3 regions of the Rhodococcus baikonurensis genome follow, and region 3 is predicted to be linked to each of the others. Evidence: riboswitches for the same ligand, from Rfam matches in the RefSeq annotation. Region 3 holds a riboswitch; each other region holds the start of a gene.
The links. Region 3 has a riboswitch for cobalamin ahead of ABWI03_RS11385 (FecCD family ABC transporter permease). Riboswitches for the same ligand answer to the same signal wherever they lie in the genome.

Region 1 (4,116 bases), 110 kb from region 3:
CACGCAGCCGAACTCTTGTCGTCATCTCACGCCGTAGACCACGTAGTCGTCGAACAGTTGCCAGACCGTACCCGACTCCCGGAAACCTGCTTGCGCGAGCGCCGCCAATTGGAAATCGACGGCGGTGGGCGCGGTGGCGTCGCGACCGGCGAATCTGCGCTCACGCTCGTCGGTCAGTGCCCCGATCCCGGGGGTGGCCCGCAACTCGTCCCACCAGCTGTCCCACTCGGGAGCCCCGGCAGCAAAAGCGGAGCGTTGTGTCTGCTCGTCGTGCGCCTTCGCCCACCGTCCGATGACAGGGGAGCGACCGTCGAAGCGAAAGTGATCACCGTTGAGCAGAACGCCGTCGGGGCTCAGCAGTTCGCGGCACTGCCGGTACACCTCGACGAGCTGCTGCGGTTGCAACCAGTGCAGCGCGGTCGTCGACACGATCGCCTGAACCGGCGCAGTCACCGAAGTCGGCCAATCGGTACTCAGCAGGTCTGCGTCGACCAGCTGCATTCGGTCGCCGAAACGAGTCGACGACTGGCGGGCGACTTCCAGCAACATCGGGTCGTAGTCGATCCCCACAACGCTCGCGTGCCCGAACTTCTCGAGGATCCGGACGCTCAACGAACCAGGTCCGCAGGCCAGGTCGACGACTGTGAACGGAGCGTGCGCGTACTGCAATTCGAGAACGTCGAGAATCACGTCGAAGCGCTTCTCGCGATCGGCGATGTATGCCGCCTGCTGGTCGTCCCATTGACGCACCAGTTCGCTGACTTCCGTGGACATCTAGACCACGCCCAACCGGCGCAGGCCGTCGGAGAGTTGTTCGATGCCACCGACGTTGCGGATCGAGGGATCCATCGTCGTGCCTTCGAGGATGATGTATCGCTTGTTCTTCACTGCGGTGAGCTTGCTGGCTACCGGGTCCGATTCGAGGAACGCGATCTTGGCCGCCGCACTGTCGCCGTCTCCGCCGCGGTCGAGATCAGCGAGCACCAGCACGGTGGGGTCCCGGTCGAGCACACTCTCCCAACCGATTTCGGGCCAGTACTGCTTGTTGTCGTCGAAGGCGTTCTTTGCGCCCACCGCGTCGGTCATGATTCCCGGTGCGCCGCAGCACCCGGCGAAGTACGGGGTCTTCGTGGCGGCGTACCACCACGCCAGTGTCACATTCTCGGCTCCCAGTGACGCCGTGGCGGTGGCCGCGCGATCCTTCAAACTCTCGGTCAGCTCGGCACCTTTGTCCTTGACATCGAACAGTGTTGCCACGTCCCCGATTTCGTCATACAGGTCGTCGAGTGTGAGAGCCTTGTTCTGCTCTGCGTCCTGGCCGGTGCACTCACTGGGTGACTGATATGTCGCGACACCGAGGTCAGTGAACTTGGTTCGGTCGGCGATGCCCTCCGAAGTGAACGTGTAATTGAAAGTCGTGTAAACCATGTCCGGTTCGCGTTCGAGGACACTCTCGAATGACGGGAACTCGGTGTCGAAGGCCTGGACCTGACCGCGCGCCTCACGCAGTTCGGGGAGGACATCGTCATCGCTCATGGCGTAGCCGGCCATCCGGTCCTGCACTCCCAGCGCGAACAGCATCTCGGCGGCAGGCTGATTTACCGCGATCGCTCGTTCGATCGGTCGCTCCACCGTGACGTCTCGGCCACAGTTCTGAACAGTGGCGCCGGATTGTTCGAAAGAGTTGGATTGTTCGGCAGCACTGTCTTCGGAGGAACAGGCAACCAACGATGCACCCAACAGAGCCGCGACGGCAGCGGCGGATACGCGAAGTGTGGACAGACGCATGGAATCTCGTTCTCGCAGGGGCTCGTTCGCGGAGCCCGTTACCGTGTGAACAGGCGCCTGTTGGCCCCTGCTGCCAGCCGGTATTCGGACTCGAGATCACTCCACCCGAGCGCCTTCCCAGATTCTCATCCAGTGGCGTAAGCCCGGGCGGTCACCCTCACCGCTGCGCGTCAGTTCCGGATTCACACCGGATTCCCTGACCCCCTGTGTGGAGGTCTGCTGGCACAGAGGAACTTATCACCGCAGTGCACAACCGGTCAGGTCGGCCGGTGAGGGCGATCAGATCTCGATCGCCAGGTCGTCGATGTCGGTCAGGGTTCCACCGTCGGCGAGGATGCGCTCGTAGTTCTCGCGCCGGCGGAGGTCGATTTCGGTGTTGCTGACGCCGTGCTTCCAGTATCCGAATATCGCGACGTCGTCTTTGTCGAGTCCGACGGTCGATCGAAAGTGCTTCCGGATTGAGCGCATCTCGTTGCGTTCACCGGCTCCCCACACGACGTAACTCTCGGGATCGGCGAGCTCGCGTGCTCGTGCTGTCAGAGGGCCGTCGGACTCGGCGGGATCGGCGCTCACGCGATGAAGTTCCAGGCCGGGGAGGGTGGGAAGTTCGTCGAATGCGACCTCGTCATCTGTTGTGACCCAGCCGATTCCGACCACGTCGGTAGGTAGCTGCTCGATGATCGAGTACAGCGCAGGTATTGCGGTGCCGTCCAGAAAAAGTGCGATCCGTCGACCTGGAACGTCGGGGACCAAGAAGTGTGGTCGCGGACCGGTGAGACCGAAGGTGTCACCGATGGTCAACGCCGCTGCCCACCTCATCATCGGGCTGGTCTGTCCGTGCAGGACCACGTCGATGACGATCGATCCGGTGGCGGAATCGTAGGAACGCACCGTGTACACGCGCGAAGCGTCGTCGAAGGAAGGCCCGAGATTCATGCGTACGGTGACGTTCGGGCGTGACCAGGCCGGATCGTCGGTCGACTCCGTCAAACGGGCCGTGATCCGCAGCAGATGGTCGCTCGGTCGCTCCAGTGCTTCTACGACCGCGCGAACGTCGTTGAGTCCGCGATTGTGGTCAGCGGTGCGTAGGACGGTCGTCGGGGGAGTTGTTGTGCTCGTGGCGTCTGCATGTGTCATCGACTGTGCTCCTGGATCGGGTTTTCGAGATGCGATCAGGTTAGTACTGCCTAAGTCGACAGATTTGTCCAGAAGTGACATCTGATTACCTGAATGAACTGGCGCAGCGAACAACGCGTTTGAGCGATTTGTACTCGCACTGCTACCGTGCTCGTGATGTCCATACGCCGCTGTTCTCTCGCTTCCGGCCGTGCACTGCGCACGGCCCGATTCGGCGTAGCGACTTTCCGACGGGGGCGTAAGGCGATCGACCGCCGCCCCTCCGGTCTCGTCTGGATCGAAAGAACATTGGCCGTACCGGCCGGATCCGTCTGACATTCGCCACTGCGGCGGGCATCGCCTTGCCGTGACTTCGCAGCACCACACCTGTTGCCGTGCTGCGCTTTTCCCGTACCGAAGTTCTGTGTCGGGTGGTTGTGTGTCGGCGCCGCCGAGCCTGGATTACCAACCAACTCGTTTTCGTGAAAGGTACTCAGCAATGAATCGTTTCGAAGGTCGTCGTATTCTCGTCACCGGCGCAGGATCTGGAATCGGGCAGGCCACCGCGCTGCGGTTGCTCGCCGAAGGTGGCCGTGTGGTCGCTGTCGACATCTCCGAGAAGGGTCTGGCAGACACCCGGAAGTCGGCTGAACATGCCTCGACGGAGGGTCGTCTCGACACCGTCGTCGTCGATATCGGAGACGAGAATTCCGTGATCGATGTTGTGGGTCAGGCGATTTCGAACCTCGGCGGATTGGATGTACTGGTCAACGCCGCCGGGATACTGCGAGGCGGGCACACCCACGAGACCTCACTGGACTTGTGGAATCAGGTGATCTCCGTGAACTTGACCGGCACCTTCCTCGTCACTCGTCAGGCACTGCCAGCTCTCCTGGCCACGGGCAACGCAGTAGTGGTGAATTTCAGCTCCACCTCCGCAGCCTTCGCGCACCCGTACATGGCCGCATATGCGGCAAGTAAGGGAGGAATCCAGTCCTTCACTCACGCACTGGCTCTCGAATACGGCAAGCAAGGTCTGCGCGCCGTCGCGGTAGCTCCGGGCAGTGTGAAGAGCGGGATCACCGACACAACGGCGTCGTATCTGCCGGAGGACACCGACTGGTCGCTCTTCGGCAAGCTGTCGCCGATTCTGAGCACTGATCTGGAGTCCGGCGGCGCCCCCATGGCGGGGCCGGAAAGTGTTGCGGGAGT
Region 2 (4,116 bases), on a different contig from region 3:
CTGCGATCGGTCGACGTACAGCTCGCCGGGCGCTGCGCCCCAGTGTTCCTCGACCCCACTGCGCAGTTCTTCGGGCAACGTGGCGAACCATTCGCGGTATTTTGCTGCGGAGATTCGGATCGGATTGCCCTCGAGCTGCTCGGCGGTGAGCCAGTCGGGATCCTGGCCACCGGCCGCGATCAGGGCGTGGATCAGCGCGTCGCCGTCCTTCGCCGCCAGGCCGGGTACTGCGTCAGGGCCGTCGACGGGTCCGAGGTCGTAACCGGCAGAACGCATTTCAGTGAGAAGGTCGATTGCGCTCGCCGGAGTATCGAGGCCGACGGCGTTGCCGATACGAGCGTGCTTGGTCGGGTAGGCCGAGAGCATGAGTGCAACGCGACGCTCGGTGGTGGGAATGTGGCGCAGCTTGCCATGGCGGACTGCGATACCGGCGACACGGGCAGCGCGCTCGACGTCGGGGACGTACGTGGACAATCCGTCGGAGTCGATTTCCTTGAAGGAGAACGGGACGGTGATGATGCGACCGTCGAACTCCGGCACCGCCACCTGCGTCGCGACGTCGAGAGGCGACAGTCCGTCGTCGTTCTCGTCCCAGGTGGCGCGGCTACTGGTCAGGCACAGGCCCTGCAGGATCGGGACGTCGAGTGCAGCGAGTGCAGCGACGTCCCAGGCTTCGTCGTCGCCACCGGCGGAGGCGGTCGCGGGCTTGGTGCCGCCGGCAGCAAGAACTGTGACGACCATGGCGTCGGCGCGGCGGAGTGTGCTCAGAAGTTCGGCTTCTGCGGTTCGCAGAGATGCGCAGTAGATCGGGAGCGCGGTGCCACCGGCCTCGGCGACGGCGTCACACAACGCCTGGATGTACCGGGTGTTTCCGGCCAGATGCTGGGCGCGGTAGTACAGAACTGCGATGACGGGACCGGTCGCCGAGTCGAGGTCGGGCGCGAAATCAGCGATTCCCCAGGAAGGCAGGTGAGCCGGCGGCTCGAAACCGTGGCCGGTGAGCAGAACGGTGTCGGAAAGGAAGTGGTGCAGTTGTGCCAGATTCTGCGCGCCACCCTCGGCCAGGTAATTGTGGGCCTCGGCAGCAACGCCGGCGGAGACCGTCGAGCACTCCATGAGGTCGGCGTCCGGCGCATGCTCACCACCGAGGACGACTACGGGGAGTCCGGAGGCGAGGACCATGTCCAAGCCGTCTTCCCAGCTGCGACGGCTGCCGAGGATGCGAACGATCACGAGGTCGACGCCGTCGAGCAAAGGCGGCAAGTCTTCCGAGACCAGCAAGCGTGAGGGGTTGGCCCAGCGGTAGGAAACTCCGTCGCCGGCTTCCCGGCTGGCGCGGGCGCTCAGCAGATCGGTGTCGGACGTGGAGAGCAGAAGAATCACGGGTGAAGCCTTCCTGGGGTTTCGCGCCCCGTGGCACAGATCTGTCATCGACGGCGGTTGAGGGTCTGACTCGTGTTTCCGAGCGGAAACGCGTCCCGCTCGAGCAACACTCACAGTGGCGCGACCGCACCGGACTTTCACCGGTTTCCTCAACTGCCGTCACTGGTGGTGGTGATGCTACCGGTCCGCAGAAGGCACTCATGACAGGTCGTACCCTGGAGCCATGCCCACGGACCGTTCACAGCCAGACGCGTGCCCGGGTGCACTGCAAGTTCACCACGCCGCCGACGGCGCACTGGCACGCGTGCGCCTACCCGGCGGACTCCTCACCCCCGCCCAATTGCAGACGCTCGCCGACGCAGCGCGCGATCTGGGCAACGGCCAGATGGAACTCACCTCGAGGGGCAACGTCCAACTGCGTTCGGTCTCGGACCCCGAAGCCTTCGCAGCGCGAATCGCGTCGGCCGGTCTGCTGCCGTCCGCGACGCACGAGCGAGTGCGCAACATCCTCGCGTCCCCACTGTCCGGCCGTATCGGGGGCGTCGCCGATATTCGTGAACTGGTCCACCGGCTCGATTCCGCCATCCAAGCGGATCAGGCATTGGCGGGCCTGCCCGGGCGAACCCTGTTCACCCTTGACGACGGGCGCGGAGACATCACCGGGCTACGGGGCGATTTCGGACTCCACGCGCGCAGTGCCACCGAACATTCACTGGTGCTCGCGGGTCACCACACCACTCACCTCGTACAGGCGGACGACGCCGTCGAATTGCTCCTCGAGGCGGCTCGATCGTTCCTCGACGTCCGCGACAAGCATTGGCGCCTGGCTGAAGTTCCGGACGGAATCGAGCGCACCCTCGAGCAGTTGGGTCTGAGCGCCGAGTCCACCGGTGCGGCAGATCTCACGGCGGATGCACGGCCCACCATCGGTTGGCTCGAGCAGCGAGACGGAACGGTCGCCCTGGGCGGCGGCCTGCGATTCGGGCTGCTCGACGCTCGGCTGACCGAGTTCCTCGCCGCCGTCGACAAACCCGTTGTCGTGACGCCGTGGCGATCGGTGCATATCTTCGACCTCGACGAATGGGCTGCCGAGCAGGTAGTCCGGGTGTTGGCGCCGATGGGGTTGATCTTCGACGAGAACTCACCGTGGCTCGACGTCACCGCCTGCACCGGAAGCCCGGGATGCGAGAAGTCGCTCGCCGATGTGCGCACCGACGCGATCACCGCCGTCGAGCAGGCAGAACTGCCCGTCGTCGGGCGCCAGCACTGGGCCGGGTGCCACCGCAGCTGCGGACGTCCCCGCGGGGACGTAGCGGATGTGATTGCGACGGGTGACGGTTACCGGGTGAATCCGGCCGATCGGTGATGCCTCTATCGTGTGGCACATGATCGAGTACATCCGTGACGGCGCGGAAATCTATCGCCAGTCCTTTGCCACCATTCGGGCCGAAGCCGACCTGAGCCGTTTCCCGGCGGATGTCTCGCAAGCTGTAGTGCGCATGATTCATGCAAGTGGCCAGGTCGATCTCGTCGACGACGTCGCCTTCACTCCCGGTGTCGTCTCGGCTGCGCGTGCCGCTCTGCGCGACGGCGCGCCGATTTTCTGCGACGCCCAGATGGTGGCTGCCGGGATCACGCGCAAGCGTCTGCCCGCCGGTAACGACGTCATCTGCACCCTCGGCGATCCGCGGGTTCCCGTGCTGGCGTCGACCATCGACAACACTCGTTCGGCGGCTGCTCTCGAACTGTGGGGAGCCAAGCTCGAGGGCGCTGTTGTCGCGATCGGAAACGCACCCACCGCACTGTTCCATCTCCTGAACCTCATCGAAGCCGGCGCGCCCCGTCCGGCCGCCATCGTCGGAGGCCCGGTCGGCTTCATCGGCGCTGCCGAGTCGAAGGAAGCCCTCATCGAACACGCCAGCGGGATCGATCATCTCGTGCTCCGCGGCCGACGCGGTGGCAGCGCGATCACTGCGGCCGTCGTCAACGCGATTGCGAGCGAAGTCGAATGAGCGCAGGCAAGCTCTGGGGTGTCGGCATCGGCCCCGGCGATCCCGAATTGGTGACCGTCAAGGCAGCCCGCGTCATCGGCGAGGCCGATGTGATCGCATTCCACTCCGCGAGGCACGGCAAGAGCATCTCCCGAGCAGTTGCAGCGCCGTACATGCGCGAAGGACAGATCGAAGAACACCTCGTCTACCCCGTGACCACCGAGACCGTTGATCATCCCGGCGGATATCAGGGCGCGATGGACGAATTCTACGAAGCGGCTGCCGAACGGCTGGCAGTTCACCTCGCGGCCGGTCGAACCGTCGCGTTGCTCGCCGCCGGCGATCCGCTCTTCTACAGCTCCTACATGCACATGCACAAGAGGCTGGCCGATCGCTTCGACGCCGAAGTGATTCCCGGTGTCACCTCCGTCAGCGCGGCCTCTGCTGCCCTTGGAAAACCGCTGGTCGAGGGTGAAGAAATCCTCACGATCCTGCCCGGAACATTGCCGCAGGCTGAGCTGACCAGGCGGCTCAAGGAAACCGACGCCGCAGCCATTCTCAAGCTCGGACGCACGTTCCCGCCGGTCCTGCAATCGCTCGAGGATTCCGGCCGCCTGGGCGAAGCGCACTACGTCGAACGCGCGAGCACCACACGTCAACGCGTCGAATCCGCTGCCGAGGTCGACCCCGACGGAGTTCCGTACTTCTCGATCGCCATCGTTCCGAGCCCGTCGAACAACCC
Region 3 (4,116 bases):
ACGGAGAGCATCCCACGGCCCCATCGTTCCGAGCGCGGAATCCGCGGCGGCGCTCTGCCGACAACTGTCGGAGATGACATATGCATCGATATTGTTGCTCTGCAGTGATTCCGGCGTCACGCCGGAGGCGCCCTTGAACAAGCCGCTGTAGGACCCGACCACCAGGTCCGCCTGCTTACCCAGAATCGTCTCCATCGTGATCGTTCCGTCCAGGTGTGGAACGTCGGCGATACCGGGACCGAACATCGAGTCCATGACCGCGTCGTTGTTCGTGTTCAACACGACGGCAGCGAGGCGATCCAGACCGCCGACTCGGAGAATGGTGCCGATATTGGCCGCATTGCTTGTCGCAACAACTTTTTCGATCGGACGTTGGAAAGTGCTTTCCGTTCCGCAGTTCTCCAGCGTGACCGAAGTCTTGTCCGCGGAGTCGTCGACGGGCGCGGTTGCCGAGCATCCGGACACGGCCAACAACGCTGTTGCGGCTGCGACCGCACCGAACGACGCTCGGGTCTTGACGTGTATCAAAGTGCACTCTCCGAAAATGTGTGTTGTGGTTGAGGATTTCGTGATTCGAATACGAGGTGTGAACGGCCGGTAACCGGGTTCACGAGCGCGAATGTCTCGACGCCGAAAACAGTTGCCACGACCGAGGTCGTGAGTACGTCGGAGGGATGGCCGAACGCGTGGCCCACGCCATCCGCGAGAACGAGCACCCGATCACACACTGCTGCAGCCAAATCGAGGTCGTGCAGTGCCATGATCACCGTCCGGTCCAGCGACCGGACCAGATCGAGCAGTTCGAGTTGGTGCCGGATGTCGAGATGATTGGTCGGCTCGTCGAGGATGAGCACGCCGGCGTCCTGCGCGAGTCCCCGGGCGAGAAACACCCGCCGACGCTCCCCACCGGACAGCGTGTCCATGGAAGAGAACCGGTGCTCGATCATTCCGACCTCGCCCAGAGCACGATCGACGACGGCCTTCTCGTCCTTGCCGCCGACACTCCAGGGCTTTGCATGTGGTGTGCGGCCCAGAGTCACGTACTCGTGCACCAACAAATCGGCGGGACTCTGCTCTTCCTGCGCCACAAAGGAAATGGCTTTGGCCCGCGAACGCGCGGACATCGTGTGGACCGACTCGTCGCCGACGCGAACGTCACCGTCGGCGATCGGCCCGAGACCGGCAAGAACCCGCAAGAACGTCGACTTGCCCGAACCGTTCGGACCAACCACGCCGACCACTGCGCCGGCGTCAGCCGCGATGTCGACGCCTTTGACGATGGTTCGACGGTCGATACGGACAACGACTCCGGACGCTGTCAGCGGCAGTGCTCGGGCGCTCACGAACTGCCACCGAATCGGTAGCGCCGACGGCCGAGAAGCAGGAGAAACAGCGGGGCGCCGATCACCCCGGTCACCACGCTCAGCGGGATCTCCGTCGGTCGCAACGAGGTCCGCGCCACGACGTCGACCCACACCAGGAACGACGCGCCGATCAGCGCTGCCGCCGGCAATACCACTCGATGTCTGGCTCCGACAAGCATGCGTGTGACGTGCGGTATGACCAAGCCTACGAAGGCAATCGCGCCGGACACTGCCACCATCGTGCCGACCAACGCTGCCAGCACTCCGAACAACACGTTTCGCAGGGTGCGGATGGGAATACCGAGCGAAGCGGCGACGTCCGGCCCGGCCGCCAGTGCGTCGAGCCAACCGTGCAGGGCGAACACCGCTGCCGTCAGCAGGACCACAACGATGACCGGCACCCACAACTTGTCCCAGGAGGCCCCGGCCAAACTTCCCAGGAGCCAGAACAATACGGACTGCGCGGCCTGGGAATCATTGGTACGCAGCACCAGAAAACTCGCGATCGCCGACAGGGCGGATGCGGTAACGGTGCCGGTCAGAACCAATCGCAGTGGAGTGATGCCGCCTTGCAGCGTCGCGATGGTGAAGACGAGAATCGCAGCTCCCAGTGCTCCGATCATCGCACCGAAGCTGAGCGCCCACACTCCCGCGCCGGCGAACAGTCCGGTGGTGATGACGGCGGTGGCACCGACACTCGCGCCGGACGACACTCCCAGCAGGTGGGGATCGGCAAGAGCGTTACGGACGAGGGTTTGCACCACCGCGCCGGCGACGGCAAGACCAGCGCCGACGGCCAGACCGAGAAGTACCCGAGGTGCTCTGATCCCCCACACGATCGCAAGTTCGGAACGCGTGACGGGTGGGCCTCCGAAGCGCGAGTGCACCACGTCCACCACAGTGGACACGGGGAGCATCTCGGATCCGAATGCCAACGCGCACACAGCAGAGAGCACGGTGACGACCAGCAGAGCGGGCAGCACGATACCCGGACTGAGCCGTCCTCGAGGCGCACCAGCCTTCGGCGAAGGCAGGTGGGTAGGTGGAGACAGAGCTCCGCCAACAGCATTCATGGTGTGACCGATCCATCCTCGTGGCATGACACAACGTCAACGAGGGTGGTATCTGGCTACGGTCGACGCATGGACGACCTCACAGTGGCGGGACCGCGCCGGAATTGCACCGACTTCCCATTACCTCGATGATGACGTCAGAACCATAACGGACCGCAGTCACCATTCGATACACCGGATCAGGATTCCGACGCGATCATCGATCTCGCCTGCCGCATGACGGCTTCGGTGCGCACGCGAAGTTCTTCGGGTGAATCCGATTCCAGCACAACCCGATGCACCTGGCCGTCCACGGCAGTCACAGTCAACCGCGACGTCAACAACGCATCGTCCGCACTGAAACCGCGGCTCTGCAAGTACTCCGAAAAACCCAGTACCAGTTGCCGATTCATTCCTTCGACCTGTTCGATGAGCTCAGGGGTCCGAGGAACCTGATCGTAGAGCAGGTGGAAGAACTCTCGCGGCTTACTGTTCACTTCGATCGCGCACTCCACCAACGACCTGACAGCCTCGTCCGGAGTGAGTTCACGCTCGACGATGTCGGCAAGGCAGACCGCAAAACGTTCCCGCGCGGCACTCACATGACGGTTCGCCAACTCCGAGAGGATCTCGTACTTATCGCCGAAATACTGGTAGAGCGAGCCCACCGAGACGCCTGCCTCGTCAGCGATCCGGTTGGTGGTCGCCGCCATGCCCTCCGACGCGAAAACGCGAGTAGCTGCCTCCAGGATCGCGTCGTAGGTAGCCCTCGAGCGCTGCTGGGAGGGCCTTTTCCGCCGAGTCGACACGGTCCTCCGATGCGAGTTGTCAGCCGCGACGCCGGTACCGAGAATTGTGTAGATGACCAGCGCCGATTACTCGAAGTTTATGCCCGACCGGTACACCGCCCACATGCCGGAGCCGACCACGACGTGGTGGGAGTGGAACGGCAACACCGTCCACGTCGCACGGGCAGTGGTTCCAGACGCGCCGGTTCGGGTTCTCGGTATCCACGGCGCCGGCGGGTACTCGGGCGCGTTGTGGCCGTTCGCCGGGATCGGCGTGAAACTCGGAGCCGAAGTCCTCTTCCCCGATCTTCCGCTGTACGGCGACACCGTCGTAGGCGATCCCGCCGGCGTCCGGTACGAGCAGTGGGTCGAACTCCTCTGTGACCTCGTCCGGGCCGAGAAAGCAGCCGACGATCGGCCGCTGGTGCTTCTGGGAGCCAGCATCGGCGGTCTGCTGGCCTACGAGGTAGCCGCGCGAACCGGTCTGGCCGACGCCGTCGTCGCTACCTGTCTGCTCGATCCCTCGAATCCGTCGGCCAGAGCTGCCGCGGCGCGGTTCGGCCCGATGGGTGTCTATGGCGCTCCCCTGATGCGCCGCACCGAACGACTGGTGGGCCGTATCCGCGTGCCCATCCGTTGGGTCGCCGACGTCGCGAACATGAGCAGCAACCGTGAACTCGCGACGCTGTGCGCAACCGATCCGTGCGGTGGCGGTGTTCGGGTGCCACTCGGATTCCTCAGCAGCTACTTCTCGTTCGAGCACACCGCACCCGAAGCATTTCGGACGACGCCCGTTCTGCTCACCCACCCGGCCGACGACCGATGGACGCCACCCGAACTGAGCCTGCAGTTCCTCCGCCGCATCAACGCACCCACCGAATTCGTGATGCTGGACGGGTGCGGGCACTTTCC

Region 1: it holds a riboswitch for cobalamin, as region 3 does, so the genes downstream of both, ABWI03_RS10875 (ABC transporter substrate-binding protein) here and ABWI03_RS11385 (FecCD family ABC transporter permease) in region 3, are expected to answer to the same signal.
Region 2: it holds a riboswitch for cobalamin, as region 3 does, so the genes downstream of both, cobN (cobaltochelatase subunit CobN) here and ABWI03_RS11385 (FecCD family ABC transporter permease) in region 3, are expected to answer to the same signal.

Annotation. Positions count from the first base shown of each region.
Region 1 is NZ_JBEUOQ010000004.1:6,408-10,523, reverse strand. It holds gene ABWI03_RS10885 (FecCD family ABC transporter permease) at 1-25, opposite strand, end outside; gene ABWI03_RS10880 (class I SAM-dependent methyltransferase) at 22-774, opposite strand; gene ABWI03_RS10875 (ABC transporter substrate-binding protein) at 775-1,788, opposite strand; cobalamin riboswitch at 1,847-2,027, opposite strand; gene ABWI03_RS10870 (siderophore-interacting protein) at 2,068-2,925, opposite strand; gene ABWI03_RS10865 (SDR family NAD(P)-dependent oxidoreductase) at 3,404-4,116, shown strand, end outside.
Region 2 is NZ_JBEUOQ010000020.1:44,187-48,302, reverse strand. It holds gene cobN (cobaltochelatase subunit CobN) at 1-1,383, opposite strand, end outside; cobalamin riboswitch at 1,423-1,555, opposite strand; gene cobG (precorrin-3B synthase) at 1,607-2,749, shown strand; gene ABWI03_RS29800 (precorrin-8X methylmutase) at 2,769-3,395, shown strand; gene cobJ (precorrin-3B C(17)-methyltransferase) at 3,392-4,116, shown strand, end outside.
Region 3 is NZ_JBEUOQ010000004.1:115,902-120,017, forward strand. It holds gene ABWI03_RS11375 (ABC transporter substrate-binding protein) at 1-528, opposite strand, end outside; gene ABWI03_RS11380 (ABC transporter ATP-binding protein) at 525-1,343, opposite strand; gene ABWI03_RS11385 (FecCD family ABC transporter permease) at 1,340-2,347, opposite strand; cobalamin riboswitch at 2,465-2,600, opposite strand; gene ABWI03_RS34185 (TetR/AcrR family transcriptional regulator) at 2,617-3,225, opposite strand; gene ABWI03_RS11400 (alpha/beta hydrolase) at 3,278-4,116, shown strand, end outside.